2 regions of the Comamonas sp. Tr-654 genome follow, and region 1 is predicted to be linked to the other one. Evidence: riboswitches for the same ligand, from Rfam matches in the RefSeq annotation. Region 1 holds a riboswitch; the other holds the start of a gene.

Region 1 (4,132 bases):
GTCGTAGGTGGTGTAGGGCAGGACCTGGAAGCCGTCCTTGATGAGGATGGAGGCCGCTTCCACCAGATTGAGCGTGTCGGGCTGCAGCGTGTAGTCGTCACCGATCAGCTCCAGCTTGATCCAGGGCGTGTCGAAGACTTCGCGTGCCATCTGGGCTGTGGTCACGGCCTCCTGGATGGTCATGCAGCCTGCCGTGTTGGGCAGCACGGGCACGTTGAGCTTGCGCAGCAGCTCCCAGAAGCTGGCACCGGTCTCGGCGGCATTGCTGCCCTGGCGGCGCAGCGAGGCCGTGACCATGGCGGGCCTGGAGCGCTCCACGGCCGCTTCGAGAATCGCCGGCGAGGGGTAGCGCGAGGTTCCCAGCAGCAAGCGGCTTTCAAAACGCTGGCCGTAGAGAACCAGGGCGTCGTCGGTAGTTTTTGTATTCATGATTGGTCTTTATCTTTGATCAGCAAGCCATTGCACAGGCACGACCCGAGTGAGAGACACCCAGCAAGAGCCGCTTCGCAGCGCAGGTGTCGTCCCCCTTGGGGGAAGGCGCGTTGCGACTCAGGGGGATTCATCTCACCCGCCGGTGACGGGAGAGATGACTTCCATCCTGTCGCCCTCATCGAGCGCGTGACCGGCGTATTGCGTCTTGGGCACGAACACCGTGTTGACCGCCACGGCAAACGGGGGTTTGGCCTGCATCTGCGCCAGCGCATCGGCCACGGTGGCATGGGCTGGCAGCTCGGTGGCTTGCTGGTTGAGAGTGATCTTCATGGCATGGAAACGGAAAATAAAGCGGGTGCTAAGTTAAACCTCTGCACGGCGGCGCTTGCGTGCGCCAGGGGTGCAAGTGCTGTGCGCCAAAGTTCGGGCTCGCAGTTCAGCCACGATGCACGGCGACATCGAACTCGCGCGCCAGCGGCGAGTCGCTGTGGTCCAGCAGCTCCAGCACCACGTCCAGCATGGCGGGCGAGATCATGAAGCCGTGACGGTAGAGGCCGTTGACTTCCATGACGCGCGGAGTCAGCAGACGCACGGCGGGCAGATTATCGGGCAGGGTGGGGCGGCACTGGGTGGCGATCTCCACAATCCGGCCTTCGGCAAAGCCGGAGTGCACGGTATAGGCCGCGCTCAGCAGCTCCAGCGTGGAGCGCACGCTGGCCGGCGACATATCGTCGGACTCGATCTCGGTCGCGCCAATCACGAACAGATGGTCTTCCTTGGGCGCGATATAGATGGGGTAGCGTGGATGGATCAGGCGTGTGGGGCGCTGCAGCGTGACTTCGGGGGCATGGATGCGCACCACTTCGCCGCGAATGCCGCGCAGCTGCTTCCATTGGGTGCGGGCACCCAGGCCCCGGCAGTCGAACACGAAGTCGGGCTGACCGGCCTCGCCGGGGCGGAAGTCGCCAACCTCGCGCGGGCTCTCCCAGTGCAACTGCACGCCCAGTGCGCTGAGCTTGTCGACCAGCGCCGTCAGCAGCTGGCGGTTGTCCAGCTGGCCTTCGCCGGGCAGATAGACGGCCTGGTTGAAGCGCCCCTGCAGCGCGGGCTCGCAGTCCTGCAGCGCCGCGCCGGTCTTCTCCTGCATGGCCGGCAGGCTGGGGTTGATGCGCCGGTTTTTCTCCAGCAGGCCGAAAAAGCGCGCCGCGTCGCCCTGATCCTGGCGGTGCCAGAGAATCAGCGTGCCGTTTTGCTGCAGGAACACATGCTGCTCGAGCTGAGCTATCAGCTCGGGCCAGCGCTTGAGCCCATGCTGGCCCATGCGCACCACGCCGGGCTCGGTAATGGCCGACTCGGCCAGCGGCGCCAGCATGGCAGCCGCCACGCGCGCCGCAGCACCATCGCCTTGCGGGCCATGGGCGTCATAGAGGTCGATGGCATGACCGCGCTGAGCCAGGGCCAGCGACAGCAGACGGCCCATGAGGCCGCCGCCGAGAATTGCGATCTTTGAAGAAGCTTGTAGCAATGACATGTGCAAATCGTTTTCCATCCGGACACAGGAACAGGGCCATGTGCAGGACAAAACGCGGCATGCCTTGCGGCTTGTGAAACTCCCCACGCCAGCATGACCTGGATCGGGTGCAGGGGGCACAGGGCACGGATGGTGCTCTGGTGCGCAGCCGGTGGCTGGCGCAGCCCCAGGGTGTTTCTCAGTCCGCACAGGCTGATTGCCTGCGGGACACCCCTGTTTCGTCCGTTGGACATTACAGCACAACCGCAAACAGCACGCATTGACCATGCGCATGGGCGATAATTTTTGCCATGACAGTGATTGCTTCTTCCTCTATCTCCGGCGCCGCAAAAAAGCGCTATGCACGCGTGCTCTCCATCGCCGGCTCGGACAGCGGCGGTGGCGCCGGCATCCAGGCCGACCTCAAGACCTGTGCGGCACTGGGCTGCTACGGCATGACGGCGATCACGGCCATCACCGTGCAGAACACGCTGGGCGTGACGGGCATTCACGGCATTCCGCTCGATACCGTGCGCGGCCAGATCGATGCCGTTGTGCAAGACATAGGCGTCGATGCCGTCAAGATCGGCATGCTGGCCACCCCCGATGTGGTGAGCGTGGTGGCGGATGCGATCCGTCGCCACCAGATCAGGAACGTGGTGCTGGACCCCGTGATGGTGGCCACCAGTGGCGACCGCCTGATCGTTCCCGAGACGGCCCAGGCGCTGGTGCGAGAGCTGTTCCCGCTGGCGACGGTGATTACCCCCAATCTGGATGAAGCAGCTTTGCTGCTGGGTCGCAGCATCGACGGCATTGCAGCGCTGGATGCGGCCGTGGCCGATCTGCTGGCCATCGGAGCGCCTGCGGTGCTGCTCAAGGGCGGGCATCTGAGCGGCAATCTTGTCATGGATGTGCTGGGCCGGCAAGGTCAGCAGGCCAGCGACTATCTGCGCCTGCAGTCGCAGCGCATCGTCACCCATAACGGCCATGGCACGGGCTGCACGCTTTCGTCGGCGATTGCCTCCTTCCTGGCCCAGGGGCTGGTGCTGGAGGCCGCGGTGACCGAGGCGCGGCGCTATATCCTGGGCGCCATCGAGGCGGGGGCCGAGGTCTACACCGGCCAGGGCCAAGGCCCCCTCAACCACGGCTATGCGCCGCGCGCGCAGCTGATCGTCGAAGGCTGATTGCCGGCACTCGCAAAAAAGGCCTGCAACTGCAGGCCTTTACCTTTTGGGGCGCCTGTTGCCGGGCTTACCAGCCCCAGACCAGATTCTTGGCCACCCAGCCGCTCTGGCCGTTGCTGCGCTGGACCTGGGCCCAGCTGCCTTGCTTTTTCAGCGTCTGCAACACTTCATTTTGTTCCAGCTTGCCTACCCGGCTGTGCTTCTGGCCGGGGCCGGAGCGCAGATTGGCCGTGCGTGCAGTCACGACCATATGCGGGCTCTTGCTGGTCAGCGGGGCGTGGACCCATCCCAGCGTGGACTCATAGTCCTTCACGCGTAGCCACTGGCCCTTGCGCTGGGTGACTTGCAGCGGGTAGCCCTTGCTCAGTTCCCAGAGGGTCGCGGAGCGGGTGTTGGGCTGCTCGCGCACATTCACGGTCTTGCCCTTGATGCTGACGAATTCCTGGGCTTGTGCGAGGGCCGGCAGCAGGCCGGCGGTAAGCGCACCCAGCGCGATCAGGCTTGAAGTGGCGGCGGTGCGGATCCAGCGGTTGCAAGACACGGGGCAGATTCTCCTTTTATCGATTGAAAACATGCTGTAACCCCCATCGGACTTGCGTGTCTAGCTATAGTTCCTGTAGAAAGCTGACAGGGGCTGAACACCCAGCCAGCCATCAAGGAATGCCATGAACCAGCCAGTCCGCCCCCATGGGAGCGCCTCGTTGACCACCCGATTGATGCTTGCGATGACGGCTCTGGCCGCAGCAACGCTGCTCACGGCCTGCCAGAGTAGGGCGTCGGCGAATGCTCCAGCTGCAACACCTGCCGCCGCTGCGGCGGCAAAAGCCGGGGACCTGCAGATGCCGGGCCAGCAATTGCTGGCTGCTGCCGCGCAGGGCGATGCCGTGGCGGTGCGCAATCTGCTGGCCGGCAACGTGCCCGTCGACGTGCAGGACGCCCGCGGCAATACGCCTTTGCTGCTGGCCACGGCGGCCAACCATATCGAGGTCGCACGTTCGCTGCTGAT
Region 2 (4,132 bases), on a different contig from region 1:
TGGCGGTCTTCCCTGACGGTATTGGCGGCCAGGCCGGCAATCAGGCTCAGGCTGCCGCTGCCCAGTTCGTATTTGCCGCTCCAGCGTGCATCGATGCCGCCATAGTCGCGCTTGAGGCCGATCACTCCGCCTCTGTAGCCAGTCTGTGAGGCCTTGGGTGTGGACTGAAACTGCATCATTTCACGTTGACCGGCATAAGCCATGAAGCGCAGCGCCTGGCCTGCGCCCAACTCGCGTTCATAGGTTAGGCCGGCTTGGGTCTGCTTGACGCTCTTGCGCGAGTTGTATGTCAGCGCATTTGGCGTGGTCATCTTAGGATTCTTGGCCCAGTTCATTGGCTCTATGCCACCGGGGTCCTTCGCATCTATGTCCACATGATTGGCCACCAGGGTCAGCTGACTGTATTCGTCGGGCTTGACATCGATGCGGGCGTTGAACAGGTTTTTGTCCGCTGCGCTCTGGGCCCGGTAGCCGTCGGTCAGAAAACGGCTGGCGCTAAGCACATAGCCAATCCCGTTGGCTTCGCCCTGAGCCTTGAGGCCCAGTCGCTTCTGGCCGTCGCTTCCCAGCGCAAAGCTGCTTTCCACCGAGGGCGCTCCCTCGCCGCGTTCGGTATAGGCATTGATCACGCCGCCAGAGGCGTTGCCATAGAGCGCGGAGTAGGGGCCGCGCAGCACTTCCACGCGCTCCAGCGAGGCGATATCGATATTGTTGGTCTGACCCTGGCCATCCGGCATGGTGGAGGGAATGCCGTCCACATAGATCTGTATGCCGCGCACGCCGAAGGTGGAGCGCGCGCCAAAGCCGCGAATGGATAGCTGCAGGTCTTGCGCGTAGTTCTGGCGGTTCTGCAGCTGCAGGCCCGGAGCGGCGCTCAGGGACTCCGAGAGATTGACCTGCAGATTGCGCTCGCGCATGCGCTCGCCATCGAGCACGGTGACGGAGGCCGGGGTCTGCTCCAGTGCAGACTGCTGCAAGGTGCTTCGCACGGTGACTTCGGACAGCTGGGGCAGCTCTGGCTGGGCGGCGGCTTGCTGGGCCATTGCGGACTGTGCCGTCAGCAGCAGTCCGGCGGCGGCCACAGGCCAGCCTGCCAGATGGCAAAGGCGCGAAAAATGCATGTAAATATCTCTGGGGCTTGGGGCGGGCGTTCGGTGCCCTGGATGATTTGCAAGCGTCTGCTGACACAGTCCATGACCTCGACAGGCCGCGCTTTCAGGCATGGCGCATATGCGCCATTGTCGGCGCCGTGGCAAGTTAGGTCCCAGGCAGCTTGCAGTGCTGGGTCGATTGTATTTGGGCAGCAGTGTTTTGATGTTTTTGCCGTAGATGTCCTTCCTACCTGTGCTGGAGCCTTACCCCAGGTTACAAGTGACGCGACTTTCATGCGGCAGCTCGGGCCCCGTGCAGCGACGCCGTTGGGGTAAGATGGCGCCGCGCTCCGGGGTGCACACCAGTGCTGAGATCTACACCCGCGAACTTGACCCGGTTCATACCGGCGGAAGAAGAGCTTGCAAGCTGACCTCAGGGCAGTGCGTTCTCGCATGGTCAGCAAGCCTTCGGAGCATGACGTCCCCGCTCTCGAAGGAATTTCATGGACAAGGCCGCTTCGCTGGTCGCCGATCTGCTTGCTTTCATCGCAATGGATGACTGCACCGACGACCAGTTCAACCAACTCGCCCTGCGGCTTTTCGCCTATCAGTACGAATGCAATGCGCCGTTTCGCAGCTTTTGCCAGCGACGCGGTGCCACGCTGCGCAATGTCAGGAGCTGGCGCGATGTTCCGGCCGTGCCCATCGATGCCTTCAAGGCGATGGAGCTGCGCAGCGAGCCGCCATCGCCCGCCGAGCGTGTATTCATGACCAGCGGCACCACAGGCCGCGCCGCACGTGGACGTCATTTCCATCCGCAGCTCGATGTCTACGACCTGTCCATGAAGCGCTATTTCGCCCGACGTTTCATGCATGGTCTGGAACGCATGCCCATGGGCATTCTGTTTCCCGATGAGCAGGCCATGCCCAATTCCTCGCTGGCCCACTATCTGGCCCTGGCCTGTTCCGAATTCGGTTCGGCCGGCAGCCGCTACTACCTGAACTCGGAAGGGCTGGACATGCCGGCCCTGTGTGCAGCGCTGGAGGAGTCCGAGCGCAGCGGCCAGCCCTTTGCCCTGCTGGGCGCGAGCTTCAGCCTGGTCCATGTCATGGATGCCCTGCGTGAACAGGGCCGCAGCTTCCGCTTGCCTGCGGGCAGCCGCGTGCTGGATACGGGCGGCTACAAGGGGCAGTCGCGCGAGCTGCCGCTTGAAGAGTTCTATGCCGAGCTTTCGCAGCTGCTGGGTGTTCCGCGCAGTCTGTGCCTCAATATGTATGGCATGACGGAGCTGAGCACCCAGTTCTATGACGATGGCAATGCGGCGCTGCCTTCGGTCAAGTCCGGTCCGCACTGGATCCGTTCGCGTCTGGTCGAGCCGATCACCGGCAGGGACGTGGCAGCTGGTGAGCGCGGCATTCTGGTGCATTGCGATCTGGCCAACTACAACGCGGTGACCACCATCCTGACCGAGGATGTGGGCCTGTGGGCGGGCCAGCAGGAAAAAGACGGCTTTTTGCTGCTGGGGCGCGCCGAGGGCGCTGCCGCCAAGGGATGCTCGCTGGCGGTTGAAGAGTTTGTGAAAGCTGCCGGCGCATGAGCGAGCAGCGCAAGCTAAAGCGTATCAAGGCAGGCTATCTGCCGGGCCTGAACGACGATGAAGTGCAGTGGCAGACGCTGGACTTCGAGTCTCGGGACGGCCAGAGGCTGGAAGTCAGTGTGCCCGTGCTGACGGCGCAGCAGATGCGGGATCTGGCCGGTCGCGTGCGCGCGGCCGCGGCCATCCATCTACGCCCCATGCCGGTAGCCGAGATCATCGATGCCGTCGATCGTGCGATGGCCCGCCTGCTTGATCGCAACGACATCTACCGCCAGCAGGCCGAAGCCTGGCTGCCTGTGGTCAGCGGCTATGACGCCGATATGGTGCGGCTGGGGCTGACAGGGTTTTTCAAGACCTTTCGTGCAGCGCAGCTCAAGCGCTTTGTGGCCGAGGATTTTGCCAACCCGGCAGTGCTCGACGGCTTTCAGCCGGCAGCCAAGGGCGGGGCCGTACGGGCTTTCGGCCCGGACCTGCTGGTGCATAGCTGGGCCGGCAACGTGCCTGCGCTGTCGCTGTGGAGCCTGGTCTGCGGCTTGCTGGTCAAGGCCCCTGCGATAGGCAAGCTGGCCAGTGCCGAGCCCTTGTTTGCAGGCTGGTTTGCGCGCCTGCTTGCCGAGGTGCATCCGCCGCTGGCCGATTGCCTGGCCGTGGTCTGGTGGCGCGGCGCGGGCGGCGAGGAGGCCGACGCGCTCTATGCCCAGGCCGATACGGTGCTGGCCTACGGTGGCAACCAGACTCTGGATGCGCTGCGCCGTCGCCTGCCCGTGACGACGCGCTTTTTGCCCCATGGCCACAAGCTGGGCTTTGGCCTGATCGGTGCGCAGGCGCTGGATACGCTCAAGGCTCCTGGCATGGCAAGGCTGGCCGCCTGGGACGTGATGCGCTACGACCAGCAGGGCTGCTACTCGCCCCATGTGTTCTATGTGCAGCGTGGGGCACCGGTTTCGCCGCGTGCTTTTGCCGACTATCTGGCGGCCGAGCTTGCCAATCTGCAGCGACGTTTCGCACGCCGCGAGCTGGATCTGGAAGAAGCGGCGGCGCTGGCCCGCTGGCAGCAGAGCATGGAGTGGGGCGGCGAAGCTCACCAACTGCTGGGGCCTGTGGATGCGTCCTGGAGCGTGGCCTACAGCGAGAGTCTTCAGCCTCTGGCACCGACAGCGCTGTACCGCACGATTGCGGTGGTGGCCGTGGACCGGCTCGATGCAGTGCTGCCCGTGGTGGGCGCTCAGCGTGACTATCTGCAGACCGCCGGCATTGCTGCCAGCCCCGAAGAGCTGTACCGCCTGGCGGGGCTGTTGGGTGCGGTTGGTGTCACGCGTATCAGCGCCATCGGCTCCATGAGCATGCCCGAGGCGGGCTGGCACCATGACGGGCGCTTCAACCTGCTGGATCTGGTGCGCATGACGGAGATCGAGCAGTCGGCAGAGCTGGCGGCCCAGCCGC

The links. A riboswitch is a leader RNA that binds a small molecule or an ion and turns the genes downstream of it on or off. The one in region 1 is predicted to bind thiamine pyrophosphate.
Region 2: it holds a riboswitch for thiamine pyrophosphate, as region 1 does, so the genes downstream of both, F3J24_RS24555 (long-chain fatty acid--CoA ligase) here and F3J24_RS04530 (FAD-dependent oxidoreductase) in region 1, are expected to answer to the same signal.

What each region holds. Positions count from the first base shown of each region.
Region 1 covers NZ_VWWQ01000001.1:995,604-999,735, reverse strand. The annotation lists gene F3J24_RS04540 (thiazole synthase) at 1-429, opposite strand, end outside; gene thiS (sulfur carrier protein ThiS) at 565-762, opposite strand; gene F3J24_RS04530 (FAD-dependent oxidoreductase) at 869-1,963, opposite strand; TPP riboswitch at 2,027-2,188, opposite strand; gene thiD (bifunctional hydroxymethylpyrimidine kinase/phosphomethylpyrimidine kinase) at 2,254-3,126, shown strand; gene F3J24_RS04520 (SH3 domain-containing protein) at 3,194-3,667, opposite strand; gene F3J24_RS04515 (ankyrin repeat domain-containing protein) at 3,792-4,132, shown strand, end outside.
Region 2 covers NZ_VWWQ01000012.1:9,125-13,256, reverse strand. The annotation lists gene F3J24_RS24560 (TonB-dependent receptor) at 1-1,121, opposite strand, end outside; TPP riboswitch at 1,433-1,524, shown strand; gene F3J24_RS24555 (long-chain fatty acid--CoA ligase) at 1,595-2,689, shown strand; gene F3J24_RS24550 (acyl-CoA reductase) at 2,686-4,132, shown strand, end outside.